Regions from separate parts of the Bacillus tequilensis genome, predicted to be linked through region 1. Evidence: riboswitches for the same ligand, from Rfam matches in the RefSeq annotation. Region 1 holds a riboswitch; each other region holds the start of a gene.
What was found. A riboswitch is a leader RNA that binds a small molecule or an ion and turns the genes downstream of it on or off. The one in region 1 is predicted to bind thiamine pyrophosphate.

Region 1 (7,141 bases):
AAAAAATTGCCGGGCCATTTAACGCTGAAGCCCTTCGCAATGGCGAATGGACAAAGGTAGATCTCAGTTCAAAAGGGATTATGGTCGATAAAGACTTTTATCTCGTGTATATCCAGTCCAAACCTGATCCATATTCACCTGGACTGGCATTGGATGAAAACGGTAAGAACTCCGGCCGCAACTGGCAGTATATAGGCGGCCAATGGCAGCCAGGTGACAAAGCTGACGGCAACTATATGATTCGCGCCTTAGTTGATTATGAAGCTGCTGTACCTGAAATTACTTCACCGGCGGACAAATCATACACAAATAAAGAGAATGTTACGGTAAAAGGAAAAGCCTCTCCTGGCACAACGGTACACCTTTATAATGGAAAGAAAGAAGCAGGAGAAACGAAAGCTGCTGAGGATGGAACGTTCCAGGCAGACATATCACTCAGCAAGGGTGAAAATGAGCTGACGGCCGCTGCATCAACAGACAACGGGACTACGGATGCCTCCAGTCCAGTCACAGTCACGCTTGATCAAGACAAACCTGAAGTGACGCTGGACAATCCAAAGGATGGCGAAAAAACAAATAAAGAAACACTGACTGTCAAAGGGTCTGTATCAGATAAACACCTGAAAGAAGTCAAGGTGAACGGCAAAAAAGCGACAGTTACAGATGGTTCATACTCAGCCCGTATTCTCTTGGAGAACGGAACCAATGAAGTCAAGGTGACTGCCTCTGACTTAGCCGGCAACAAAACGACGAAAAAGGCTGTCATTGACGTTAACTTTGACCAGCCCGTCATTTCCGGCTTGATTCCTGGGGAGGACAAAACCTTAAAAGCCGGTGAATCTGTGAAAATCGCTTTCTCAAGCGCTGAAGATTTGGATGCAACATTTGTCATTCGCCTGCCGCTGACAAATGCAAGAGCGAATGTGCAAAACGCCACCGAGCTCCCGCTGAGAGAAGTGTCTCCAGGGAGATATGAAGGCTATTGGACAGCCACATCTTCTATTAATGCAAACGGAGCAAAAGTAGAAGTGATTGCACGTGATGCTTATGGAAATGAAACGAGAAAAACAGCGAATGGAAAACTTTATATCAATACTAAAAAGTAAGTATGAAAAAGCTGCCGCCACAGGCAGCTTTTTCATATATACTCTCATTTATTTCCTCGACAAATTAAGCAGATATCCCTTAAAAATTGTATTTATCTCTCAACATTAATTGACAGACTTTCCCACAGAGCTTGCTTTATACTTATGAAATAAGAAGAGGAACAGCGTGACGCGAGAAAGAAGGGAGTCAGATGTGAAAATCTATTTAGATGTCATTTGGCTGTTAAACTTTTGTTTTGATGCACTTTTGCTTTTGCTCACGGCATTTATTTTAAAACGGCATGTGAAAAAAAGAAGACTGATAGGCGGAGCGTTCATCGGTTCCAGTATTGTCCTTTTGATGTTTACTCCTTTTTCGCCGATCGTTGAACACCCGGCAGGCAAGCTGGCTTTTTCAGTTGTTATTGTGATGGTGACATTTGGCTTTAAGAGATTCCGTTATTTCTTTCAAAATTTGTTTTCCTTTTATTTTGCCACTTTTTTAATGGGGGGAGGAATGATTGGAGCCCATTCTTTGCTGCAGTCAAATTCGATCGTGCGCAATGGTGTTATGATGACGAATCAAACCGGATTTGGAGACCCAATCAGCTGGTTGTTTATTGTTGCTGGCTTCCCGGCGTTATGGTTTTTTTCTAAAAGAAGAATTGATGATATTGAAACAAAAAACATTCAATATGAGGAACGAGTCAGCGTACAGGCGGATTTGGGAGGCCAAACACTTCATGTCAGAGGGCTGATTGATTCCGGTAATCAGCTGTACGATCCTCTTACAAAAACGCCGGTTATGATTATTTACATTGATAAGCTGGAGCCGATATTCGGAGCAGCAGAAACGATGATCATCAAAAACACAGATCCATTGGAAGCCATCCAACAGCTCGATGATTCGTTTCGCTTTTTAGATAAAATGAGGCTGATTCCGTACAGGGGAGTAGGTCAGCAAAATCAATTTTTATTATGCATAAAACCGGATCACGTAACGATTATGACAAAAGAAGAAATGATTTCTGCAGATAAATGTTTAATTGGCATCAGCGCAACAAAGCTATCGGCAGATGGAGAATTTGATGCGATTATTCATCCGAAAATGCTTTCGGGCAAGGCCATCAAACACGTTTCATAAAGTTCGCAAATGTCCGTTACTTATCATACTCAAACGGCGTGACATTTAGAAGGGAGAGGAAGATGAAAAAACTGAAATTGCGATTGACGCACCTCTGGTATAAGCTGCTGATGAAACTGGGGCTGAAAAGTGATGAAGTTTATTACATAGGCGGGAGTGAAGCCCTGCCGCCGCCATTATCTAAGGATGAGGAGCAGGTACTGTTAGCGAAGCTCCCAAACGGCGATCAGGCGGCTCGCGCCATTTTGATTGAACGCAATCTGCGTCTGGTTGTTTATATCGCCCGTAAATTTGAAAATACGGGAATCAATATAGAGGATTTAATCAGCATCGGCACCATCGGATTAATCAAAGCTGTAAATACGTTCAATCCAGAAAAGAAAATCAAGCTGGCGACCTATGCCTCCCGCTGTATAGAAAACGAAATCCTGATGTATTTAAGGAGAAACAACAAAATACGCTCAGAGGTTTCCTTTGATGAGCCGCTAAATATTGATTGGGACGGAAATGAGCTTTTGCTTTCTGATGTGCTCGGCACTGACGACGACATTATCACAAAGGACATAGAAGCTAACGTAGATAAAAAGCTTTTGAAAAAAGCGCTTGAACAGCTCAATGAAAGAGAAAAGCAAATCATGGAGCTGCGGTTTGGGCTAGTCGGCGAAGAAGAAAAAACCCAAAAGGATGTAGCAGATATGATGGGAATTTCTCAATCCTATATTTCGCGTTTGGAAAAAAGAATTATAAAAAGATTGAGAAAAGAGTTCAACAAAATGGTGTAAAAATTTTTATGGTTAGAACCCCTTTATTTTACAGGGATTTCCCAATTTCGATTATTTTTCGGTCTGAGTGCAGTGCATATTTTTCCCACCCGAGGAGATACTTAACGTTGTACAGCAGCTCCTGTAGGGAGGGAAAAAAGTGTCGAGAAATAAAGTCGAAATCTGCGGGGTTGATACCTCCAAGTTACCAGTACTCAAGAATGAAGAGATGAGAAAGCTGTTTCGGCAGCTGCAGGATGAAGGTGATGATTCAGCAAGAGAAAAGCTTGTAAACGGGAACTTGCGTCTTGTCTTAAGTGTCATTCAAAGATTTAATAACAGAGGAGAGTATGTTGATGACTTATTTCAGGTCGGCTGTATCGGACTAATGAAATCCATTGATAATTTTGATCTAAGCCACAATGTGAAGTTTTCAACATACGCTGTACCTATGATTATCGGCGAGATCCGCAGGTATCTGCGCGATAATAACCCGATCCGCGTCTCAAGATCACTCCGAGATATCGCTTACAAGGCACTTCAGGTCAGAGAGCGGTTAATTAGTGAGACAAGCAAGGAGCCGACTGCCGAAGACATCGCAAAAGTTCTTGAAGTACCGCATGAGGAAATCGTATTTGCGCTTGATGCCATCCAGGATCCGGTCTCTTTATTTGAACCGATCTATAACGACGGCGGAGACCCGATTTATGTGATGGACCAAATCAGCGATGAGCGCAATAAAGATTCACAATGGATTGAAGAGCTTGCTTTAAAAGAGGGCATGAGAAGGCTGAACGAGAGGGAAAAAATGATTTTGAGAAAGCGATTCTTCCAAGGGAAAACACAAATGGAAGTAGCCGAAGAAATCGGTATTTCCCAAGCGCAAGTGTCCAGGCTTGAAAAAGCGGCTATCAAACAAATGAATAAGAACATTCATCAATAATGAAAAGCCTTTAAAACATTTTTGTTTTAAAGGCTTTTCTATTGATTTCGGGCGGTTTACGTTTTGGGAAAAATGAGGTATCCTAGTCCATACAGAGTTTTACGAAAATTAAAACAATTATAAAAGGAGTAACTCAAGATGATTTTGCAGCTAGACAATGTCTCACTAAAACGAAATGGGAAATGGATATTAAAGGATATTGATTGGAAGGTGAAAGAAAAGGAAAATTGGGTGCTTTACGGGCTGAATGGCGCTGGAAAAACAGCACTGTTAAATATGCTTTGTTCTTATTATTTTCCAACAGCAGGCGAGATGCAGGTGCTTGGCCATGAATTTGGCAAAACGGAGCTTGGGGAGAAACTCAGACGGAAAATCGGCCTCGTCTCTGCGGCTCTTCAGCAAAAATTTTATCCCGCAGACTCAGCATTTGAAATTGCTTTGAGCGGAGCTTACGCTTCGATAGGATTATATGAAACACCAAGTGCGGAAACGAGGGAAAAAGCGATTGGTTTGTTAGAGGACTTGGGAGCGATTGAATACGCCGACCGCCGCTATGAAACCCTGTCTCAAGGAGAAAAACAAAGAGCTTTGATCGCAAGAGCGCTAATGGCTGATCCAGAGCTGCTGATACTTGACGAACCAGTCACAGGTTTGGACTTTATTGCCCGGGAAAAACTGTTAGATACGATTACATACATTGCAAACAAAGAAAATGCGCCATCGATCCTTTATGTGACACATCATGCGGAAGAAATTTTGCCGGTCTTTGACAAAGCCCTTTTGCTAAAACAGGGAGAGGTCTTTAGATCAGGGGAAATAAAGAAAATGCTTACTGATCACATACTTTCTGCTTTTTTTGATACGCCAATCCATGTATTATGGAACCGGGATCGGCCGTTTTTAACAAGAGCCGAGCCGATAAATGCCTGACAAACACATATCGATTCATCCTAGGGGTGCTTTGCGAAGCTGAGAGAGACAGTGTCTCAACCCTTATGACCTGATCTGGATCATGCCAGCGGAGGGAAGCGGTGAAAAGCAGAGTACAAAGGACTCTGTTTGTTTTGATTAAGCCGTTTCACAACATGTGAAACGGCTTTTTATTTTTAGAAATAGGAGCGGATTCGATTGGATCAACAAATAGACTCTTTGCTCAAAAAAGTGGAAGAACAAAAGGAGGAGCTTATTCAGCTGGCTAAAACGCTGATTTCTTATCAAACACCTGCTCCTCCTGCAAGAAATACAGAGGGGATTCAGTCATGGATTTCGGGATTTTTAAATAAATTAGGATTCTTGATCGACAAATGGGATGTGTACCCTGGAGATCCCAATGTTGTAGGCCGCCTAAAGGGAACTGGCTCAGCAGATTATCATAGCCTGATCATCAATGGTCACGTAGATGTGGCAGAGGTAAAAGAGGATGAAGAATGGGAGCATGCCCCGTTCCATCCAATTGAAAAAAACGGTCTCTTAATCGGGCGAGGCGCTTCTGATATGAAAGGCGGGATGGCGTGTGTGCTGTTTGCTGTCAAACTGATTCGTGAAGCTGGCATTGAACTTCCCGGTGATCTGATTCTGCAATCGGTTATCGGGGAGGAAGTTGGAGAAGCCGGCACGCTTGAATGCTGCAAGAGGGGCTACAACGCTGATTTTGCAATTGTCGCGGATACGAGCGATATGCATATTCAAGGCCAAGGCGGTGTCATTACAGGCTGGATTGAAATTAAAAGCAGTCAAACATTTCATGATGGAACGAGACGGAATATGATTCATGCAGGCGGAGGAACATTCGGAGCAAGCGCAATTGAAAAAATGGCGAAAATCATTGCGGGGCTCGGTGAACTTGAACGCCACTGGTCCATTATGAAAAGTTATCCCGGCTTTACACCGGGCACAAATACAATTAACCCGGCTGTTATAGAAGGCGGCAGACATGCGGCTTTTATAGCGGATGAATGCCGGCTGTGGATCACAGTCCATTTTTATCCGAATGAAACCCATGACCAAGTGGCTGCGGAAATAGAAGATTACATCAATCGGCTGAGTGACAGTGACATTTGGCTTAGGGAAAACCGCCCTGTCTTCAGGTGGGGAGGCTCCTCTATAATTGAAGACAGGGGAGAAATTTTTCCGTCACTGGAAGTTGATCATGGCTACCCGGGCGTCTTAGCGCTTACTGCCTCCCATGAGAAAGTGAAACGGGAGTGTCCAATTATTGACGTTTCTCAATCGGTTACAGATGGCGGATGGCTGTATGATGCCGGTATTCCATGCGTGATATACGGCCCTGGCGATCTGCACAATGCACACTCCGTGAACGAGAAGGTAGCGATTGAGCACCTGGTAGAGTATACAAAAATCATACTTGATTTTATCATCAGCTGGTGCAGCAGTAAAAAAGAACAGCGGCCATGAAAATTTCTTCTTGCTGACAAGGTTCAGCCTGCCCGTTCATATACTTGAACAAAAGGACGGGAAAGGGACGTGATGGAATGATCAGCATTTCAGAATTTCAGGTGAAGGATGTCGTCAATGTCTCAAACGGAAAAAAGCTTGGAAGTATTGGTGATATTGATATCAATGTGACCACTGGAAAAATTCAGGCGATCATACTAGGGGGAAATGGGAAAATTCTCGGATTTTTTGGAAAAGAAGAGGAATTGGTCATTCCATGGCGAAATATAGTAAAAATCGGGGAAGATGTCATCTTGGTCCGATTAAATGAACCGCATACATAACCTGCTTGTTTGCTGCCGATTGGAAATTGCCGGAAGTCTCGATTCTTCCGGCACATTTCATTTTAGAAATATGTAAATCGGCGCTCAACGAATGCAGAAAGATGTGGTAAAATAAGTGGGAAATTTCGCTTTTTTAAATGTTTGTCGAAAGGTTGGATCATCATGAATACATATCACCCATTCAGTCTTACCACACCCTCGACACTCATGATACAAGACTGGACAAAAACGAATCAAAACAATAGGGAAGTCATTGCCGGATTTACGACAAAAAACGGCGGTGTCAGCCAAAAGCCTTTTGAATCGTTAAATACGGGATTGCACGTTCATGACAAAGATGCAGATGTAGTTAAAAATCGCGAATATATTGCCGATATGTTTAATATTGATTTGCAGTCTTGGGTATTTGCTGATCAGACACATGATAACCGCGTTCAGAAAGTGACGCAGAGGGATAGTGGAAAAGGCGC
Region 2 (7,141 bases), 350 kb from region 1:
TTAAGCCGAGAAACGAAGTTGACTTTCAAGTGACGATTGATCATTTAACTCTTCTTCATAAAGATGTCAAATCGATTCGCTGCCAGGTGGCATCTGAAAATGTGAGATTTGCGCGATTCCGTCCGTTTCCATTTTGGAAAAGAGTCCAGGATTCGTTTATCGGAAAAGGTGAATAGAAAGAGGACGTATCGTGGAGCATTTTTATATCAAAAAGAACATGACTTCCGCTGAAGACGGGATGACTGTAAAAGAATATGCCGGTGAACTGGGAATTTCGAAACGTCTGCTGACCGATATCAAGTTTGGCGGGGGAGACCTGCTGATCAATGGTGAGCATGTGACGGTCAAATACGTTTTGAGAGAGGGAGATCTTCTTGTTGTGAAGTTTCCTGAGGAACAGGTGAGCGAGACGCTATTGGCAGAGCCTGTTCCGCTCGATATCCTTTATGAGGATGATCATGTGCTTGTGATAAACAAACAGCCGTACGTATCTTCCATCCCTTCAAGAGAACATCCTTCCGGCAGCATTGCGAATGGACTTATCCATCATTATCAAAAAAACGGAGTGCGGGCAACGGTGCACCTTGTCACTCGGCTAGACCGGGATACATCAGGTGTTATGCTTGTTGCCAAGCACCGCTTTGCTCATTCCATTTTATCGTCAGCGCAGAAAAACGGACTTGTGAAACGCCGGTATGCGGCAGTCGTTCACGGGCGGATGGCGCAGGCGGAGGGAACAGTCGATGCTCCGATTGGCAGACATCCTGACAGTATTATTGAACGGATGGTGACACCGGATGGCCAGAAAGCGGTTACTCATTTTTATGTTACACGCGCAACCGATGATATGACCTCGGTGACATTGCAGCTTGAGACAGGCAGGACCCACCAAATTCGCGTGCATATGAGCTACCTCGGACACCCGCTGTGCGGTGATACACTGTATGGCGGGACGAGACGGGCAATCGGCCGGCAGGCCCTGCACAGCGAGCGCCTTTCGTTTATCCATCCGCTGACACAGAAGAACATGACATTTCATGCTGCGCTGCCTCAAGATTTGAAAGAACTGATAAAAGGAGAGAATCCATGATTCTCTCCTTTTTTATATGGGGCGAAATCTCGATTCGTCATAAGGAAGGGTGCTTGGGACGGAAACGGTCTCTATTTCTGGAAAACGAAAGCCTGTCAGTTTATTTCCGAACACGCAGCCTGTATCAATATTGATGGTCCGATTAACCTTTCGAGGCTCTTTTACAGGCGTATGACCGTATACCACCCAAGCCTTTCCGTTATAGGCGGCTGCCCAATCACGTCTGACAGGCCTGCCGTCCGGATACGTTTCGCCCGTCACATCGCCGTAAAGCACAAAGTCTTTCACTCTGCCGGTATATTTGCCGATATCGTCAGCCTTTATGCCAGCATGGGCGACAACTAATTCTCCGTTATGTAAGATGTCGTAAAGCGGGGCCGTTTCGTACAGCTTCATAAACTGTTCGCTGACTGCTTTTCTTTCTTCTTTAGAAAATTCTTCAAGTTCTGCCGCTGTTGTTTCCAGCCCATGCATCACTTTCACCGGATTTCCTTTTAAGTAGCGGTACAGCTTATTGCAATGATTTCCCGGGACATAACGTACTGCGCCTTTTTCGTAAGCACCGGCTACAAAACGGATGACCTCTATTGATTTTGGTCCTCTGTCAGTTAAATCTCCGGCAAAAACAAGCACCCTGCCTTCTGCGTGGACAGGCACTCCATTTTTGATTGTGTAGCCAAGCTTTTGGATTAATGCCGTCATTTCGTCATAGCAGCCGTGAATATCACTGATGATATCGTAAGCCATGCGGTAGCCTCCTTGCTGATTGTTTTATTTATTATGATGCAAAGTGCTGTGAGTCATCACAAGCTTTTATGTGCAAATTATAGAAGAATGATTTTCTAAACAGGATTAAGACCTTATTGCTTTATTTTTCATCATCACCCTTGTTAAAATCGCGTTATGTTTTTTAAAACATGTGGTTCTGTTCTTTGATTGAGAACTGGAATAACCCTGATCAAAAAAGGAGGTTCTGATTATGGCCCATACATCTGTTGCATCTTTAGTTGTTGTACTTATCGTTGCATTTTTGACACCTATCCTTCTACATCGGTTTAAACTCAGCATCCCGGTTGTTGTTGCTGAAATCATTATGGGGCTGATTATTGGAAAAAGCGGTCTTAATTTAGTTGTGGAGGGTGATACATGGCTCCAGACACTTTCGATGCTCGGATTTATCTTTTTAATGTTTTTAAGCGGACTTGAAATTGATTTTTCATCGTTTGAGAAAGGAAAGAAAAAGCAGCTTTTGCCGAACGGCAAGGAAGCGCCTCATACGTTTGCTGCGGCATCTGTTATTTTTGCCGGTATTTTTATTTTATCATTGCTCTTGTCCTATGGGTTCGTCCTGGCTGGATTTATTCAAAATGCTTTTTTAATGACGCTTATTATTTCAACGATTTCGTTAGGCGTTGTCGTTCCAACGCTGAAAGAAGAACGGATCATGAATTCAAATATCGGCCAGATTATTTTGCTCGTTGCTGTTATTGCGGATTTGGCTACGATGATTCTTCTTGCAGTTTTTTCTTCTTTATACGGAGAGGACAGCGGGAACATGTGGCTCTTGATGATTCTGTTTGTTGCCGGAGTGGTGCTTTACTTTTTCGGCCGGGTCTTTAAACATCGCTCTTTTGTTCAATCTATGTCAAAAGGGACGGTCCAGATCGGGACGCGTGCCATTTTCACGTTAATCATCGTGCTCGTTGCCCTTTCTGAATCACTTGGGGCAGAAAATATTCTCGGCGCTTTCTTAGCGGGTGTTCTCGTTTCCCTTCTTTCACCAAACAAAGAGCTTGTTCAGCAGCTGGATTCATTCGGCTACGGGTTCTTAATACCGATTTTCTTTGTAATGGTCGGTGTGAAGCTGGATATTTGGACTCTTTTCCAAGATAAAACCATTTTAATCATGATTCCGCTTCTGCTACTGGCGCTGTTAGTCAGCAAAATCATTCCTGTCCTGTACTTAAAGAGGTGGTATGATAACCGAACCATTTTCGCGTCTGGTTTCCTGCTGACATCAACGCTTTCGCTCGTGATTGCCGCTGCGACAATCGGACAGCAGCTTCACGTGATTAGTGCGAATATGTCAGGCGCGCTAATTTTAGTAGCCGTTATTGCAAGTATTTTTACGCCGATCTGTTTTAAAAAATTGTACAAACGGGAAGAGCAGCCGGAGGAGAAAAAGACGATTACGTTCATCGGCGCCAATCAAATGACTTTGCCTGTTACACTTGAGTTGCCGGAGAACGAGTATGACGTGCGGGTTGTTCATGTCTATCAGGAAAATGCTGAGGAAAAGCTGTCAGACTCAGTATTTACAGTTGAAACGATTTCTGATTATGAGCTTGAAACCCTTGATTCGCTCGGTATTTTTGATGCTGATATCCTTGTGGTGGCGACAGGGAATGAAGACATGAATACGGACATTGCATTACGTGCAAAAGAAAAAGGTACAGAAAGAGTCATTGCCAGCGTTGGATCGCCGGAGAATGAAGCAGCTCTGAAGGAGCAGGGAATCAGTATTTTTTCTATTCTGCTGTCGACCAAAACGCTGCTTCGTGCGCTGATAGAAGCGCCTGGTGTCATGAAGCTTCTCACGAATCAGGAGTCTTCGCTGTATCAAATTAATATGGAAAACAGCACATACGACGGTGTCATATTACGGGAATTCCCTTTAACAGGCGACGTCATTTTTGTCAGGATTTTCAGAGGGGTCGACAGCATTGTTCCTCATGGGGATACAAGGCTGAAGCTGGGAGACCGCTTAATTGTTACCGGATCCAGGGGGTATGTAACGGATCTTAAGAAAACATTGGAAGGATAAATCTTGACCAAATAGGGATTCGTGTTAATATAGAGGTGCAGAACAATTCAATATGATTCGTATAACCACTAGGGGTGTCCTTCATAAGGGCTGAGATAAAAGTGTGACTTTTAGACCCTCATAACTTGAACAGGTTCAGACCTGCGTAGGGAAGTGGAGCGGTATTTGTGTTATTTTACTATGCCAATTCCAAACCACTTTTCCTTGCGGGAGAGTGGTTTTTTATTTTTCAGACAGGGGGAATGATGTGTGAAGTTTTCAGAAGAATGCCGCAGTGCAGCCTCAGAATGGTGGGAGGGGAGCTTTGTTCATCCGTTCGTTCAGGGAATCGGTGACGGAACGCTTCCCATTGACCGTTTTACATACTACGTGCTTCAGGATTCTTATTATTTAACGCATTTTGCGAAGGTACAGTCATTCGGTGCCGCTTATGCAAAAGACCTTTATACAACGGGGCGGATGGCGAGCCACGCCCAAGGTACATATGAGGCGGAAATGGCGCTTCATCGCGAGTTTGCGGAGCTGTTGGAAATCAGCGAGGAAGAGCGCAAGGCGTTTAAGCCGTCTCCTACGGCATACTCTTATACATCCCATATGTACCGTTCGGTTTTGAGCGGGAATTTTGCTGAGATCTTAGCGGCCCTGCTGCCATGCTACTGGCTGTATTACGAGGTTGGGGAGAAATTGCTGACGTGTGATCCAGGGCATCCGATTTATCAGAAATGGATCAGCACATATGGCGGTGACTGGTTCAAACAGCAGGTTGAAGAGCAAATCAATCGTTTTAATGAGCTGGCGGAAAACAGCACGAAAGAAGTGCGCGCCAAGATGAAAGAAAATTTTGTGATTTCCAGCTACTATGAATATCAATTTTGGGGAATGGCCTATCAAAAAGAAGGCTGGTCTGAAAGCGGTATAAAAGAAGAGGTGGAGGAATGTGGAGCTTCACGCCATAACGGATGACTGCAAGCCGGTTGAAGAGCTGGCAAGAGCGGTGATCGCTATTCACAATGAAGTTGATTTTATTCACATTCGGGAACGGTCAAAAACGGCGGCTGACATTTTGAAACTGCTTGAGCTTATTTCTAAAGGCGGGGTAGACAAACGAAAACTGATCATGAATGGGCGAGTGGATATTGCGCTTTTTTCCACGATTCATCGCGTGCAGCTGCCAAGCAGCAGCTTTTCGCCGAAGCAGGTCAGAGCCAGATTTCCTCACCTTCATATCGGGCGGTCGGTGCATTCGTTTGAGGAAGCGGTTCAAGCAGAAAAGGAAGACGCAGACTACGTGCTGTTTGGCCATGTGTATGAAACGGATTGTAAAAAGGGTCTTGAAGGCAGAGGGATGTCATTGCTGTCAGATATAAAACAGCGGCTTTCCATCCCGGTTATCGCGATCGGCGGAATGACGCCGGACAGATTAAGAGATGTAAAACAAGCAGGAGCAGACGGCATCGCAGTGATGTCAGGAATATTTTCCTCTGCTGATCCTTTGGAAGCTGCCAGACGATATTCCCGTAAGCTAAAGGAGATGCGCTATGAAAAAGCATTATGATGCAGTTGTCATTGGAGGCGGCATAATCGGTTCCGCCATTGCTTACCATTTAGCAAAGGAAAACAAAAGCATCGCATTGTTTGAAAGCGAAACAATAGGCGGCAGAACAACAAGTGCTGCTGCCGGAATGCTGGGCGCCCACGCCGAGTGCGAGGAACGTGACGCGTTTTTTGATTTCGCCCTGCACAGCCAGCGTCTGTACAGAGGTCTTGGTGAAGAGCTTTACACATTATCTGGTATTGATATCAGGCAGCATAACGGCGGCATGTTTAAGCTTGCGTTTTCTAAAGAAGATGTGCTGCGGCTGAGGAAGATGGATGACTTGGATTCTGTCAGCTGGCATACCAAAGATGAAGTGTTAGATAAAGAGCCGTATACGTCTGATGACATTTTCGGAGCATCTTTTATTCAGGATGATGTGCACGTAGAGCCTTATTTTGTTTGCAAGGCATATGCGAAAGCAGCGAAAGCGCTCGGGGCGGAGATTTTTGAGCATACGCCCGTTCTGCATGTCGAACGTGACGGTGATGCGCTGTCCATTGAGACACCGAAGGGTATCGTGTGGGCGGATCATGTCGCGGTTGCCAGCGGGGTATGGAGCGGGATGCTTTTTAAACAGCTCGGGCTGAACCATGCATTTTTCTCTGTGAAAGGGGAGTGCCTGTCCGTGTGGAACGATGATATCCCGCTGACAACAACACTTTACCATGACCATTGCTATATCGTACCGAGAAAAAGCGGCAGACTGGTTGTCGGTGCGACGATGAAGCCGGGTGACTGGAGTGAAACACCGGATCTTGGCGGATTGGAATCGATTATGAAAAAAGCAAAAACGATGCTGCCGGCCATTCAGAATATGAAGGTGGATCGTTTTTGGGCTGGACTGCGGCCGGGGACAAAGGATGGGAAACCGTACATCGGCAGACACCCCGAGGACAGCCGTATTGTATTTGCGGCGGGCCATTTCAGAAATGGGATTCTGCTTGCTCCGGCAACGGGTGCTTTGATCAGTGATCTCATCATGAATAAAGAGGTCAATCAAGACTGGCTGCACGCATTCCGAATTGATCGCAAGGAGGCGGTTCACATATGATGCTACAGCTGAACGGTAAAGACGTGAAGTGGGAAAAAGACACAGGTACCATTCAAGACCTGCTGGCGTCTTATGAGCTTGAAAATAAAATTGTCATCGTTGAAAGAAATAAAGAAATTATCGGCAAAGAACATTATCACGAGGTTGAGCTTTGTGATCGCGATGTCATTGAAATTGTCCATTTTGTAGGAGGCGGATGAGCATGTTAACAATTGGGGGCAAATCATTCCAATCAAGATTGCTGCTGGGCACGGGGAAATACCCATCGTTTGAAATTCAAAAGGAAGCGGTGGCTGCTTCCGAGTCTGATATTTTAACATTTGCTGTGCGGAGAATGAACATTTTTGAAGCGTCTCAGCCTAATTTTCTGGAACAGCTTGATTTATCCAAATATACGCTGCTACCGAATACTGCAGGCGCTGGCACAGCAGAGGAAGCGGTCCGGATTGCAAGGCTGGCGAAAGCGTCAGGTCTTTGTGACATGATTAAAGTCGAAGTCATCGGCTGCAGCCGTTCCTTGCTGCCTGATCCTGTTGAGACATTAAAAGCGTCTAAACAGCTTCTTGAAGAAGGCTTTAT
Region 3 (7,141 bases), 620 kb from region 1:
GGCCCTCTTGATCAAATGCCTTTTCTTTGATACTGATGGTTACAGCCACTTTTATCCCTCTCTTTCTGCCAACCCGCCTTCTAAAAAACAAAAAGGCCCCCATCTCTGTTCTTGTAGAGATGAGAGCCTTCGGCGGTCCGATCAGCTGCCCATTTGTTTTTTGTTTGAATATCATGTTAATTCAAATTATTCCGATATGTCAACTCTTTTTTTTAGTGAGTTTTTTGTATCCTTGTTTATCACTTACTCTTCTTGTTTCGCAAATAGAGAAGAAAAAATATTACTTCAAAAAACTTTATTCTTCGTCATAAGCTGATATAACAAGGGTTTATCAAGATTTTCAATACTATATATCGCTTAATAGAGATAACTATTTTATAATAATTATAAAATAATATTGACTTTTTAATTAGAGATGATATTATATTTTTATAAATTCCAAGAGGTGATCACATGAGTTCAAATAAACTGACAACTAGCTGGGGTGCTCCGGTTGGAGATAATCAAAATTCGATGACTGCCGGTTCTCGCGGACCCACTTTAATTCAAGATGTACACTTACTTGAAAAATTAGCCCATTTCAATCGAGAACGTGTTCCAGAACGTGTTGTTCACGCCAAAGGCGCAGGCGCTCACGGATATTTTGAAGTGACAAACGATATAACAAAATACACGAAAGCCGCTTTCCTATCTGAAGTCGGCAAACGCACACCGTTGTTCGTCCGTTTCTCAACAGTTGCCGGTGAACTTGGCTCGGCTGACACAGTTCGCGATCCGCGCGGATTTTCTGTTAAATTTTATACTGAAGAAGGAAACTACGACATCGTCGGGAACAATACACCGGTATTCTTCATCCGCGATGCGATTAAGTTCCCTGATTTCATCCATACACAAAAAAGAGATCCAAAAACACACTTGAAAAACCCTACAGCTGTATGGGATTTCTGGTCCCTTTCACCAGAATCACTGCACCAAGTGACAATTCTGATGTCTGATCGCGGAATTCCTGCGACACTTCGCCACATGCACGGCTTCGGAAGCCATACATTCAAATGGACAAATGCTGAAGGCGAAGGCGTCTGGATTAAATATCACTTTAAAACAGAACAAGGCGTGAAAAACCTTGATGTCAATACGGCGGCAAAAATCGCCGGTGAAAACCCCGATTACCATACAGAAGACCTTTTCAACGCAATCGAAAACGGTGACTTCCCTGCATGGAAACTATATGTGCAAATCATGCCTTTAGAAGATGCAAATACGTATCGCTTCGATCCGTTTGATGTCACAAAAGTGTGGTCCCAAAAAGACTATCCGTTAATCGAAGTCGGACGCATGGTTCTAGACAGAAATCCAGAAAACTACTTTGCAGAAGTAGAACAAGCGACATTCTCACCTGGAACACTCGTGCCCGGTATTGATGTTTCTCCGGATAAAATGCTGCAAGGCCGGCTGTTTGCTTATCATGATGCACACCGCTATCGTGTCGGCGCAAACCACCAAGCGCTGCCAATCAACCGCGCACGCAACGAAGTGAACAACTATCAGCGTGACGGACAAATGCGCTTTGACAACAATGGCGGCGGATCAGTTTATTACGAACCTAACAGCTTCGGCGGTCCGAAAGAGTCACCTGAGGATAAACAAGCAGCATATCCAGTACAAGGAATCGCTGACAGCGTAAGCTACGATCACAACGACCACTACACACAAGCCGGCGATCTCTATCGTTTAATGAGCGAAGATGAGCGCGCCCGCCTTGTTGAAAATATCGTGAACGCTATGAAGCCTGTAGAAAAAGAAGAAATCAAACTTCGCCAAATCGAGCACTTCTACAAAGCGGACCCCGAATACGGAAAACGCGTGGCTGAAGGCCTTGGATTGCCGATTAAAAAAGATGCTTAATAGAGATGCAAAAACCCGCTGTCATTAGCGGGTTTTTTTATACTTGTTACGCACTGCCGTATGCTTCTCATCAATCTTCATATAAATTTCCTCCATGAGCTCCGCACTGTTCATAATCTCTCGTTTGTTTTTTTCGATCAGAAGCTCCAGCGGCAAAATCTGATTTCCGTATGTTTTTCGCTTCTTGAATCGTTTTCTCCCCTTCTCTTTTTTGATTCCCATCACTGTTCCCTCCTTTTTCATACAAAAAGGCCCTTATCTAAAAGATAAGAGCCTTCGGTGTCCCGATCGGCATATGCTGGAAATGTAGATTAGATCTATTAAAACGCAATCCATTTCGCCTGTCAATCTATTATGTATACAGCCGGCTGCCTTGATTCACAAATTCTTCGGCTTTTTCTTTCATCCCCTCTTGGATCGCATCCGAGTCACTCAGCTTTTTAGCCTTCGCATAATCCCGAATATCCTGAGAAATTCTCATGCTGCAGAACTTCGGTCCGCACATGGAACAGAAGTGAGCGGTTTTAGCTCCTTCTGCCGGGAGGGTTTCATCATGATATTCAAGCGCTCTTTCCGGATCAAGAGACAAATGAAACTGGTCCCGCCAGCGGAATTCAAAGCGGGCTTTTGATAACGCATCATCTCGGATTTGCGCTCCGGTATGCCCTTTTGCAAGGTCCGCAGCGTGCGCAGCAATTTTATATGTAATGACTCCTTCACGAACATCATCACGGTTTGGCAGCCCCAAATGCTCCTTTGGCGTTACATAACAAAGCATCGCTGTCCCATACCAGCCGATCATCGCCGCTCCGATCGCTGAAGTAATATGGTCATATCCCGGCGCAATATCTGTCGTCAGCGGTCCCAATGTGTAAAAAGGCGCTTCTTTGCAAATGTCCATTTGTTTATCGACGTTCTCTTTGATTTTATGCATCGGAACATGTCCAGGACCCTCAATCATCACCTGAACATCATGCTTCCAGGCAATTTGCGTCAGTTCTCCAAGAGTCTCTAATTCAGCAAACTGCGCCTCGTCGTTAGCATCTGCAATTGATCCGGGGCGAAGCCCATCTCCAAGAGAAAACGCAATATCATACGTTTTCATGATTTCACAGATTTCTTCAAAATGAGTGTATAAAAAGCTTTCCTGATGATGAGCCAGACACCACTGAGCCATAATCGCTCCTCCGCGTGACACGATTCCCGTTGTCCGTTTGGCGGTTAATGGCACGTACCGCAGCAAAACACCCGCGTGAATCGTAAAATAATCCACTCCCTGCTCTGCCTGCTCGATCAGCGTATCGCGATAAATCTCCCACGTTAAATCCTCCGCTACGCCGTTTACTTTTTCAAGCGCCTGATAAATCGGAACCGTTCCCACAGGCACAGGGCAATTGCGGATAATCCATTCACGCGTCGTATGAATGTCTTTTCCGGTAGAAAGATCCATCATCGTATCCGCTCCCCAGCGGATGGCCCACGTCATTTTTTCGACTTCTTCTTCGATAGATGACGTAACTGCTGAATTCCCGATATTCGCATTAATCTTCACATGAAAATTCCGGCCGATAATCATCGGTTCACTTTCAGGATGATTAATATTTGAAGGAATGATCGCCCGGCCGCTGGCTACCTCGTCTCTTACAAATTCGGGAGACACATGCTCACGTATTGCGATAAACTCCATCTCAGGCGTAATGATGCCTTTTCTGGCATAGTGCATTTGAGTGACATTTTGGCCCTCTTTCGCCCGCAGCGGCTTCCGCTGCAGCCCTGGATAGCTTATATTTGGATTTGCCTTTTTATAACCGTTATCTTCTGGTTTTATAGCTCGGCCTTCATATTCTTCAACATCGCCGCGCTCATTGATCCACTTTTGCCGGAGCGGCTTTAATCCTTCTTCAATATTAATCGTCACATCAGGATCTGTGTACGGCCCGCTTGTATCATAGACACGCACAGGCGCGTTTTTCTCTTCACCGAACGATCCTGTCGTCGGACTCAATTCGATCTCCCTCATCGGCACTTGGATGTCCGAAGTTGAACCCTCCACATATACTTTCTTGCTCCCCGAAAAACTCGACATAATGGAAATATTGGCTTGCTGCACTGAATTGTTTTGCATACTTATCCTTCCCCTCTCTTCGTTTGAAAGGACAAAATCAAGCCCATAACCAGCACAAAAAACCGGATTCAAATGAATGAACCCGGTTACAGTCAGAAAGTAACATATTATTGCCCAGCACGACAATAATAAAAGCAATTCCTCTACTTCCCCACGCTGGTACGAACCAGATCAGGTCCAAAGGGTTAAGAAGCTTACCTTCTCTCTCAGCCCGAAAGCGGGCACCCCCAGTAACTATTGATTTCGGACTCATCTTAACATAAAAGCATTCGAATAAAAAGAGGAATTTATAAAATATTCAGCTAATTCAACCCAAATATTTGACCGGCAGCGGGGTTTCCATGATTTCATGTTCACCCATCATCACCCGATATGCCTTTGCAACCAGTCTTGAACTCACTGCCTGAAACAGCTGATCATCTATGAAATGCAGAGCTGCTCCATCGTCCGCCGCATAGCCATCGCACAAAAACCCGTTAGCTATCAGCTGGTGGTATATCGGTCTTCGATCCTTTTCGCCGTCATAGTGAGGACAAAAGCTCCCTTGCAAAAACCCTAAACTTTTCATACTGGTCAGCGGCCCGGCGGAATCCGTCACACCTTCTTCAAACCAGCAGATCGCACCGGCACTTACTCCAGCTAAAATGACATCGTTCTTCCATGCTTCTCTGAGGATGAGATCCAGCCCCCACTCCTTCCACAACACAAGCATATTCCGCGTATTTCCCCCGCCGACATAAATCACGTCCTTTTCCATAAGAAAAGAAATTAAATCTGTTGACGGCGGCTTAAACAATGACAAATGAGACGGCACACAATCTAGTGATTGAAATGCAGTATAAAACCGCTGCACATAATTTTGAGAATCACCGCTCGCCGTCGGCAAAAAACAAATACGAGGCGACTTCCGCTCTGATTGATTGATGATATATTGATCGAGTGACAAATGGTCCGGCTCCATCGAAAACCCTCCGCCGCCCATCGCAATAATCTGTCTCATCATCCTACCCCCTGGAAACATTTGTTGTTCATTATAGCATTTTGTATAAATGCAGGGTAAATCCTTTCTGAACAGGGGAATCTACAAAATAAAGTCCACCTGACATTAATAGGAGATGAAGCCATTGAACGATTTCTCAGGCCAGATCATACCTGTAACAGTTCTTGATTGCTTAACAACAATCAAAACCAGCATTAAAAAGTATACTGCCGCAATAAAAGAAACCGCAAACCCGGGCCTTAGAACAGCGTTGCATGATCAATTAGATGCAGCTGCCCATCTGCATGGTGAACTGTCAGAATTCCTCTTGGAAAAAGGGTGGCTCATAGATAAACAATTTCAAATCGATTCGCTTTTATCTTGCAGAGAACTGGAACAAAGTCATACAAAAAAGACGATGTCTTGAGACACCGTCTCTTTATTTTATTGCTCCACTCTTCTTAAAGCCTCATTTACCGTTTCTTTTATAAACGCGTCTTCACCGCTTAATCGCTCTAAATTGAGATCGCCGTTTCTCAGTCTTTCAGAAATATTGTTTATATCCTCCTCTACCGTAATTTGCAGCTCACCGGCCAAAAACATTCTGTGTAATTCATCAGCAACCATACGTTCTTTATCCAATTCAATCCGCTCCTTTGCTTTCCATATTATTCTTAGTCTGTCCGAAAGCGGACAAATAATAGGAAAAAAGTATGAATCAAATGAATCTTTTTTCCTCCTTCTTACGTATATCTGTTGAAAAAAAGAAAAAGGGGAAATCTAACATGTCATTTTTTAAAAAGCTTGCGGCAAGTGCAGGAATCGGTGCCGCAAAAGTAGATACAATTTTAGAGAAAGACGCATACTATCCAGGAGAAGAAGTAAGAGGAACTGTCCATGTCAAAGGCGGGAAAATCTCTCAGGACATCCGCTATATTGATTTACAGCTTAATACACGGTACGTCATTGTAAAAGATGATGAAGAGCACCGGAAATACGCTACAATCCATTCTTTCCGGGTCACTGGTTCATTCACCATCCAGCCTGGAGAAGAGCATCAATTTCCGTTCTCATTCACCCTCCCTCTTGATACACCGATCACTGTAGGGAAAGTAGAGGTCGCCGTGGTGACAGACCTTGATATCCAAGGCGGTATCGATAAATCCGACCATGACCGCATTTTCGTTGAAGCACATCCTTGGATGGAAAGTGTGCTGGAAGCAATCGAAAACCTAGGCTTCCGCCTTAACGAAGCAGACTGTGAACAAGCGCCTTACTTCCGGCGCCGCCTACCGTTCGTTCAAGAATTCGAGTTCGTTCCGACTTCCGGATATTATCGTCAGATGCTTGATGAATTAGAGCTCATTTTCCTTTTAGACGAAGACGGTTTGGAAATCATTTTCGAAGTCGACCGCAGGGCAAGAGGACTGCGAGGATGGCTGGAAGAGATGTATAATGACAGAGAACAGCTCGTACGAGTCCGCTTCAGCCAATCAGAGCTTGAAGATACAGAAGAGCTTGAAGAGGTGCTAGGAGAGATCATAGACCAATACGCTGAGTAAATGAAAAAAAGAGCCTCAACTAGAATGGGCTCTTTTTCTTTGATAAAATAAAAAAACTCGTTTATATAAAACGAGTTTTCAGTATACCGGTGGTCGGGGTCGAACCGACACTCCAGAAGGAACACGATTTTGAGTCGTGCGCGTCTGCCAATTCCGCCACACCGGCAAGTTTTTCGTCGTATCTAACCGACGTCTATAAATATATCATGGTTCTTGTAATATGTCAACGTATTTCAAAAAAGTTTTTTTGGAAATATAAATTAAAGAGTGTTAGAAAGTTCTTTATCATCAATGTGTCATAACTTAGCCAGTTATGATAAATCTAAGCAATAAAAAAATGATCTACTTCAGTAGATCATTAATGTGATTAGTTATAATGACAAAACGCAAACACCAATTTCAACTTATCATGTAAGTAAAATTGGTGCCGAGGGCCGGACTTGAACCGGCACGGTAGTCACCTACCGCAGGATTTTAAGTCCTGTGTGTCTGCCAATTCCACCACCCCGGCAATAAGAAGGCGACACCCGGATTCGAACCGGGGATAAAGGTTTTGCAGACCTCTGCCTT
Region 4 (7,141 bases), 210 kb from region 1:
ACATTGATTATCATTTTGTTCCAATCATAGATGTCAAGAGGCAGCTCGTGTCTGAAGGAATCAGCCAGAAACATATATGCTTGACCGGCATCCCCGTTCACGGGATGTTTGAAATGGCACCAAGAGACACCTGTCAGCATCATCCGCCGTATACCATCATTGTCACAGGCGGCAGTATGGGGGTCGGGGGGATTTTAAAATGGATTCGGTGCCTGTCGCCAAGCGGAAACATCTTATACAAAATATTATGCGGCAGGAACGAAAAGCTCTACTGCTACGTCAAAAGTTTGCGCCACCCTTGTATGGAGGCGATCCCCTATCTTCACAGCAAAGCAGAGATAAACCTTTTATACGAGCAGGCGTCAGGCATTATGACAAAACCCGGTGGCGTGACCATCAGCGAATGCTTGCAGAAACGGCTTCCGATATTTATTTATGACGCGCTGCCGGGACAGGAGGAAATGAATTTGACCCTTCTAAAGGAACGGGGGCTTGTCACAGATATGAGAAACTGGGACATGCAGAAAGCAGAAGAACGTATTGCGGCGTTTTTTCAATCAAATGAACAGGTGAAAGAATATGAAAAACATGTCAATGGATATCTTGCTGAAATATCTGATCGGAAAATTGATGATGCTTTAAAAACAATCATATGACATAAAAAAACACTCTCCTGAAACAGAGAGTGCAGAATGGTTAACGAAACAGCAAATGCTGGCTGTGAATGCCTGCTTTTTTCAGCAGAACAATCAGCTGATCCTGTTCATCAGGCGAAAGGCCTGAAAATGCTCTCGCAATCCGCAGTGCATGAATCGGATAAATTTTATCCAAATACTCATTTCCCTTGTCAGTTAAATGGGCGTAAACGGAGCGTTTATCTTTCGGGTCCTGCTCCCTTACTAAAAACCCGTTTCTTTCTAATTTGTCAATCACATATGTGACGTTTCCGCTCACAAGCAGAAGTCTCGACCCAATCTGCTGCAATTTTTGCGGGCCTCTTGTGTACAGGAGTTCCAGTACAGCAAATTCAGTGGGATTAAAGCCGTGTTCTTTGCTGTCACGGATACTATGTTCGGACACACTTTTGAAAGCCCTCGCAAAAACTTTGTACAAATTCATCGCACGCTCAACTTCTTCTTCGTTAAACGATAATCTCATCATATCTACCTCGTATATAGGATTTTTATAAAAAAATAATGAAAACCCTTACATATAATAAGAGTTCAGTCCCTTACTATACGTATTCGCTATAATTCGAGAGATTCCTTCTGAAAGCAAAAAATCCTTATACATTATCTTGTATAAGGATATTTTTTGTCATTTACAATGCTGCGGAAGAAATACGCGTATTCTTTTCGCAGTTCGGAAATCGTCATTTTGTTCATGACTTCTTTATTATAAACTCCGATTTGAAAGAGTTTTTCAGCATAATGGCTTCGTTCTTTTTCTAAAGCGGATTTCAATAAATTACTCATAGCGCCCTCCTTCATTTTGAGGTATCCTATACACAAGATACTTCATTTTCATGAACGTGGTATGAATCTAATGTAAAGAATTTATGTTTACGAAGATTTTCGGTACAGTCCGTTTTGCACCGATCTCAATAGTTGAAAAGCATGTTCTCCGGCAAGCTGCATAAACGTCTCCAGCATTTCATCACGTTTGATATCCAATTCTATAATTTCCTTAGCCAGTGAGACTGCTTTTTCTTCCTCCATGATTATCCTTCCTCCTCAGTTATTCGTTACATAAAGGATAAAACGCGCTTGTGTGTGATGCATTATTCTTGTTAATTTTTCTGCCGTGTTTTTTCAAAAATCTTCTATTTGATGTTAGAAAATATGACAAGCGTCAGGTTTTTTCTCTTTGTTTTTTATATACTATTATCAAAAGACAGCCAGGGGTGGAAAAATGACCACAGAAGATCATTCTTATAAAGACAAAAAAGTGATTTCAATCGGAATTGTGAGTGAATTGACAGGATTGTCCGTAAGACAGATCAGGTATTATGAGGAACGGAAGCTCATTTATCCGCAGCGGTCCTCAAGGGGCACGAGAAAATATTCTTTTGCCGATGTGGAGAGGCTGATGGATATTGCCAATAAACGTGAAGATGGCGTACAGACGGCAGAGATTTTAAAGGATATGCGCAAAAAAGAACAGATGTTGAAAAACGATCCGCAAGTGCGGAAAAAAATGCTGGAGGGGCAGCTTAATGCTCACTTTCGGTACAAAAACAGGTAAATGACAAAAGTCCGGCTCGCAATTGAGACGGACTTTTGTCATTTATAATGAGTGTATGAATGCAGTGGCAATGCCGAAATAAATTAATAAAGACAAAATATCGTTTAGCGTTGTAATCAGCGGTCCTGAAGCGATTGCCGGGTCTACTTTCAGTTTGTGCAAAATAATAGGGATAATCGTTCCTGACATCGTGCCGATAATTAACGTAAAGAGCAATGAAGAGGAGACAACAAATCCTAAAAGCGCGTTCCCCTGCCATAAGATGGCGATAATCGCAATCAGAACAGAACAAACCGCTCCGATATATATACTTGTTCTAAACTCCCGAAGGATCAGGCGGACAATCGTTTTTTTGTTCATTTCTTCTTTAGACAAGCCTCGGATAACAACCGCGAGTGATTGCGTTCCTGTATTTCCTGTCATCCCTGACACCATCGGCATGAAAAACGCCAGCGCGACAACCTGCTGCAGCGCATCTTCAAAATAACTGATAATGCTTCCGGAAATCAGTCCGATAAACAAGAGTAAAATCAGCCATGGCAGACGCCGGTATGCAGCGACGTAAGCCTTTGTGTCAAAAGTGATGTCTTTACCGGAAGCGGCAAATTTCTCATAATCCTCATCAGCTTCCCGAATGACGACGTCGATAATATCATCGACCGTTACAATGCCGACAAGCACATTGTTTTCTTCCACAATCGGAATCGCCAAGAAATCGTAACGTTCTATCAGACGGGCAACCTCTTCCTGATCCTGAAGAGCGCCTGCTGAAATAACGCGGGTAAACATTAAATCCTGCACCTTTTCTTCAGGTTCGCCAAGAATTAAATCACGGTAGGAAAGGACACCCACCAGCTGTTTGCTTTCATTGATCACATATAAGTAGTTGATCGATTCAGCGATTTCAGCAAAGCTTTTCAGTTTGACGACCGCGTCTTTAACAGTATAATGCTGAGGAATCCACACATACCGGTTTGTCATCATGCGTCCCGCTGAGTCAGCCGGATAATTCATCAAAAGCTGCACAGCTTTTGACTCTGACGCTTCCATGCTGGACAAAAGCTGTTCTTTCAGTTCTTCGTCCATTTCTTCAAGCAATTGAGCGAGATCATCGTTGTCCATTTTGTTCATCGCCAGTGTTGCTCTTGTTTTACCGACTTTATTTAAGACGACAAGCTGAAATTCGCGTTCCAGCTCCCCGATCATATCAGTAATATCATCTACAGTTAAATAAGATAAATAGCGGGCGTGGTGTTTTTCCGGCATTTCTTTAAAAATAAACGCCATATCATAGGGCTGCAGCTCATCAATAACGCTTCTGAAATCCCTGATTTTTCCGTCTCGCAATAAAATAATGATACGTAAAATGAGTTCGTCATAGGTCATGTTTTGAACCATCGGGACTCGTACCTCCTCTACGGAGACATGCCGGCCTCGCCAGAAGGTGCGGCAGATTGTCTCCTCATCGTGTAATCAATTGTCTTGCTGTCATAGTATATGGGTACTTCTTCAGATTGACTCGAATGGGGAGAATCCATACTCCGCACCTCCTTTTGTAAACTTCATTTTAAGGGCATAAAAAAAGCCTTCGGGATTGAAGGAGAAAGAAGCACGGCAAAAAAGCGTGCGGGCGCCTTCAATCGTAGAGCTTTAGCACTGTATGGCATAGGATCAAACATCCAGCTGCATTAAAAATCACCTTATGTCGATGATTTCTGTTGACCCATTGGCGTCTTTGGACATTTTTGGGCAGCAGCGTATCTCCATACAGGAGCCTCACCTAACGAAGTTCCTAATTGAATTGACACACTGAGATTACAGAAAAAAACAAGCTGTGTCAACTCAAAAAAGTATAAATGCGCTTTCATTACAATTACGGAACAAAACAAGGGCCTAAGCCCTTATTCTGTTGTTTGTGTCTCATCATCTTCCGAGAGCAAATGATATGATTCGTGAAGAAATAAAGCATACTCTCCTTCCTTCGTCGGATGAGGGACAAATTCAGCCTGATTGATGTATTGCTCCTCTTTCTTTTCCATGTGTTTCGCCTCCTTTTCCCATTAGATTGTCCAAAAGAAAGGTTCTTATCATGCAGCGGGGTTTTAGATTGTTGACAAAATCCTAAAACAGCTTAAGTTTAGGGGTTATCACCTTGTTTAACAGTAACGCTGTATCCTTCATATTCCAATTCAAGCTAAAGCACGCTGGCGATTTTTTGACAATTAATATGGAGCATTTCCCCAAATGTGATCATTCTCTCCTGCCCCTATATGAAAAAATCATTTCATTGTTTACAAAATGATTCTTATCATCTATGATGATGTCAAATAAAAAATTGCATACGGAAAGCACTAGGGGTGCTGTTTTGGCTGAGATAAAGCGCGGGAGAAACGCGCTTTGATCCCTTATGACCCGATCTGGATAATACCAGCGTGGGGAAGTGCAGGTTGACCGAATGGTGTATTTTTTGTGCGCTTAATCGATCTATGACTGCATATTCCCTTAGGATATGCAGTTTTTTTATTTCATCCTAAAAAACAGGAGGCATTTAGAAATGGAGCATATTTGCGGTACAAGCAGAATCGCCGGTTTTCGCTTCTCTTTATATCCGATGACGGATGATTTTATCAGTGTGATCAAGTCTGCTCTGAAAAAAACAGATACATCCAAGGTTTGGACGAAAACTGACCATATCAGTACAGTCTTGCGCGGATCGATTGATCATGTTTTCGACGCTGCCAAGGCCATTTACCTTTATGCGGCGAACAGCGAAAAGCACATCGTTATGAACGGCACGTTTTCCATCGGATGCCCGGGCGATACACAGGGAGATACATATCTTTTCAAAGACGATAAGCGTGTCAATGAAGATGCTGTCCGAGGCTTGAACGCGGAAGCGCCATGCCAATTTGCCCTTTATCCAATGAATGAGCCGGATTATATGGGATTGATTTTGAAGGCTGTCGACATCGCAAAAACCCAAGGCACCTTTGTACAGGGTGTCCATTACGCGAGCGAGCTTGACGGGGATGCGCATGACGTATTCAGAACATTGGAAACTGTTTTCCGCATGGCTGAACAGCAAACAAACCACGTAACCATGACGGTGAATTTTTCGGCTAACAGTCCATCAAGAAAAAACAGGAAGCAGGGATAACATGAAAAGCTGGAAAGTAAAAGAAATTGTCATCATGTCCGTTATCAGTATCGTTTTTGCCGTTGTTTATTTATTATTTACGCATTTCGGAAACGTGCTTGCCGGTATGTTCGGGCCAATCGCTTATGAACCGATTTACGGCATTTGGTTTATCGTTTCTGTCATTGCCGCTTATATGATTCGAAAACCGGGTGCGGCGCTCGTTTCTGAAATGATTGCAGCGCTCGTTGAGTGCCTGCTGGGAAACCCGTCTGGCCCGATGGTCATCGTTATCGGCATCGTTCAAGGTCTCGGGGCTGAGGCAGTTTTTCTCGCGACACGCTGGAAAGCATACTCTCTGCCTGTCCTTCTGCTGGCTGGAATGGGATCTTCGGCAGCCAGCTTTATTTACGATCTCTTTGTTTCCGGCTATGCAGCCTATTCACCAACTTATCTTCTCATTATGCTTGTGATTCGTCTGATTTCCGGTGCACTGCTTGCGGGGCTTCTCGGAAAGGCTGTCAGCGACTCTCTCGCTTATACAGGTGTATTAAACGGAATGGCGCTCGGAAAGGAACTGAAAAAGAAACGGAAGCGGGCATCAGAACATGCAAGCCTTTAATGAACTCCTGAAGGTTGACAAACTCAGCTTCTCTTATGAAGAAGACGAGAAACCGGTTTTTCAAAACCTTTCGTTTGAACTTCATAAAGGAGAATGCGCTTTATTGCTGGGCCCAAGCGGGTGCGGAAAAAGTTCGCTCGCCCTTTGTTTAAACGGCCTTTACCCTGAGGCTTGCGACGGCATACAGTCCGGGCATGTCTCCCTGTTTCAAAAGCCGGTTACAGGTACCGAATCCATTGCTCAGCGTGCCGGGATCGTCTTTCAGGACCCTGATCAGCAGTTTTGCATGCTGACGGTGGAGGACGAAATCGCTTTTGGGCTGGAAAATCTGCAGATTCCGAAAGAAGAGATGACGAAGAAAATCAATGCTGTTTTAGAAAAATTGCGTATTACCGATTTAAAAGAAAAAACGATATCCACTCTGTCAGGAGGACAAAAGCAGAAAGTGGCTCTCGCCTGTATTTTAGCGATGGAGCCTGAGCTTATTATGCTAGATGAACCGACTTCCCTTTTAGATCCTTATTCAGCGCGGGAGTTCGTTCACATGATGAAGGAGCTTCAGCGGGAAAAAGGCTTCAGCCTCCTCGTCATTGAGCACCAGCTTGATGAATGGACGCCTTGGATTGAGAGAACCATCGTGCTGGACAAATCAGGAAAAAAAGCGCTGGATGGCCGGACGAAAGATCTATTTCAGCATGAAGCAAAGACCTTAAAGGAATTGGGCATCGCGATTCCTAAAGGATGTGATCTTCAGGAAAAGCTCCGTATGCCGTTTTCTTTATCAAAAGAATCATTGTTCAATGAGCCTTTTCCTGCCGGCTATCCTGAAATAAATGAAGCTCCTTCCGGGAAGAGTGTGCTTGAAGTCAGCTGCCTTTCGTTCGCAAGAGGACAGCAGGCGATTTTCAAAGACATCAGCTTTTCATTGTGCGAAGGCTCTTTGACGGCGCTTGTCGGCCCGAACGGCACTGGAAAATCCACACTCTTATCTGTCCTCGCCCGTCTTTTAAAGCCGAAAAGCGGCAAGATTTTTCTATATGATAAGCCGCTGCAAGCGTATAAAGAAAATGAATTGCGTAAACGAATGGGATTTGTTTTTCAAAATCCGGAACATCAGTTTGTCGCCGATACGGTGTATG

Region 2: another riboswitch for thiamine pyrophosphate. It lies ahead of tenA (thiaminase II); the one in region 1 lies ahead of ylmB (N-formyl-4-amino-5-aminomethyl-2-methylpyrimidine deformylase).
Region 3: another riboswitch for thiamine pyrophosphate. It lies ahead of thiC (phosphomethylpyrimidine synthase ThiC); the one in region 1 lies ahead of ylmB (N-formyl-4-amino-5-aminomethyl-2-methylpyrimidine deformylase).
Region 4: another riboswitch for thiamine pyrophosphate. It lies ahead of thiU (HMP/thiamine ABC transporter substrate-binding protein ThiU); the one in region 1 lies ahead of ylmB (N-formyl-4-amino-5-aminomethyl-2-methylpyrimidine deformylase).

What each region holds. Positions count from the first base shown of each region.
Region 1 covers NZ_CP048852.1:1,509,884-1,517,024, forward strand. Annotated here, with positions in the region: gene G4P54_RS08030 (S8 family peptidase) at 1-1,106, shown strand, start outside; gene spoIIGA (sigma-E processing peptidase SpoIIGA) at 1,300-2,229, shown strand; gene sigE (RNA polymerase sporulation sigma factor SigE) at 2,292-3,011, shown strand; gene sigG (RNA polymerase sporulation sigma factor SigG) at 3,151-3,933, shown strand; gene G4P54_RS08050 (ABC transporter ATP-binding protein) at 4,072-4,863, shown strand; TPP riboswitch at 4,876-4,977, shown strand; gene ylmB (N-formyl-4-amino-5-aminomethyl-2-methylpyrimidine deformylase) at 5,062-6,348, shown strand; gene G4P54_RS08060 (YlmC/YmxH family sporulation protein) at 6,426-6,671, shown strand; gene pgeF (peptidoglycan editing factor PgeF) at 6,834-7,141, shown strand, end outside.
Region 2 covers NZ_CP048852.1:1,164,716-1,171,856, forward strand. Annotated here, with positions in the region: gene G4P54_RS06130 (NAD kinase) at 1-176, shown strand, start outside; gene G4P54_RS06135 (RluA family pseudouridine synthase) at 191-1,090, shown strand; gene prpE (bis(5'-nucleosyl)-tetraphosphatase PrpE) at 1,103-1,837, opposite strand; gene G4P54_RS06145 (monovalent cation:proton antiporter family protein) at 2,070-3,914, shown strand; TPP riboswitch at 3,975-4,083, shown strand; gene tenA (thiaminase II) at 4,164-4,877, shown strand; gene tenI (thiazole tautomerase TenI) at 4,852-5,469, shown strand; gene thiO (glycine oxidase ThiO) at 5,453-6,562, shown strand; gene thiS (sulfur carrier protein ThiS) at 6,562-6,762, shown strand; gene thiG (thiazole synthase) at 6,759-7,141, shown strand, end outside.
Region 3 covers NZ_CP048852.1:887,048-894,188, reverse strand. Annotated here, with positions in the region: gene G4P54_RS04720 (ABC transporter ATP-binding protein) at 1-49, opposite strand, end outside; gene katA (catalase KatA) at 454-1,905, shown strand; gene G4P54_RS04710 (FbpB family small basic protein) at 1,930-2,127, opposite strand; gene thiC (phosphomethylpyrimidine synthase ThiC) at 2,258-4,030, opposite strand; TPP riboswitch at 4,162-4,269, opposite strand; gene G4P54_RS04700 (Type 1 glutamine amidotransferase-like domain-containing protein) at 4,338-5,030, opposite strand; gene G4P54_RS04695 (spore coat protein) at 5,155-5,436, shown strand; gene G4P54_RS04690 (hypothetical protein) at 5,454-5,657, opposite strand; gene spo0M (sporulation control protein Spo0M) at 5,795-6,571, shown strand; tRNA gene G4P54_RS04680 (tRNA-Leu) at 6,656-6,737, opposite strand; tRNA gene G4P54_RS04675 (tRNA-Leu) at 6,994-7,082, opposite strand; tRNA gene G4P54_RS04670 (tRNA-Cys) at 7,090-7,141, opposite strand, start outside.
Region 4 covers NZ_CP048852.1:1,304,505-1,311,645, reverse strand. Annotated here, with positions in the region: partial or broken gene G4P54_RS07025 (MGDG synthase family glycosyltransferase) at 1-656, shown strand, start outside; gene G4P54_RS07020 (MarR family winged helix-turn-helix transcriptional regulator) at 697-1,161, opposite strand; gene G4P54_RS07015 (hypothetical protein) at 1,293-1,475, opposite strand; gene G4P54_RS07010 (hypothetical protein) at 1,563-1,718, opposite strand; gene G4P54_RS07005 (MerR family transcriptional regulator) at 1,912-2,244, shown strand; gene mgtE (magnesium transporter) at 2,287-3,642, opposite strand; gene G4P54_RS21465 (hypothetical protein) at 3,660-3,782, opposite strand; M-box (ykoK) riboswitch at 3,873-4,039, opposite strand; gene G4P54_RS06995 (transcriptional regulator SplA domain-containing protein) at 4,146-4,283, opposite strand; TPP riboswitch at 4,588-4,700, shown strand; gene thiU (HMP/thiamine ABC transporter substrate-binding protein ThiU) at 4,799-5,401, shown strand; gene G4P54_RS06985 (ECF transporter S component) at 5,403-6,002, shown strand; gene G4P54_RS06980 (ABC transporter ATP-binding protein) at 5,989-7,141, shown strand, end outside.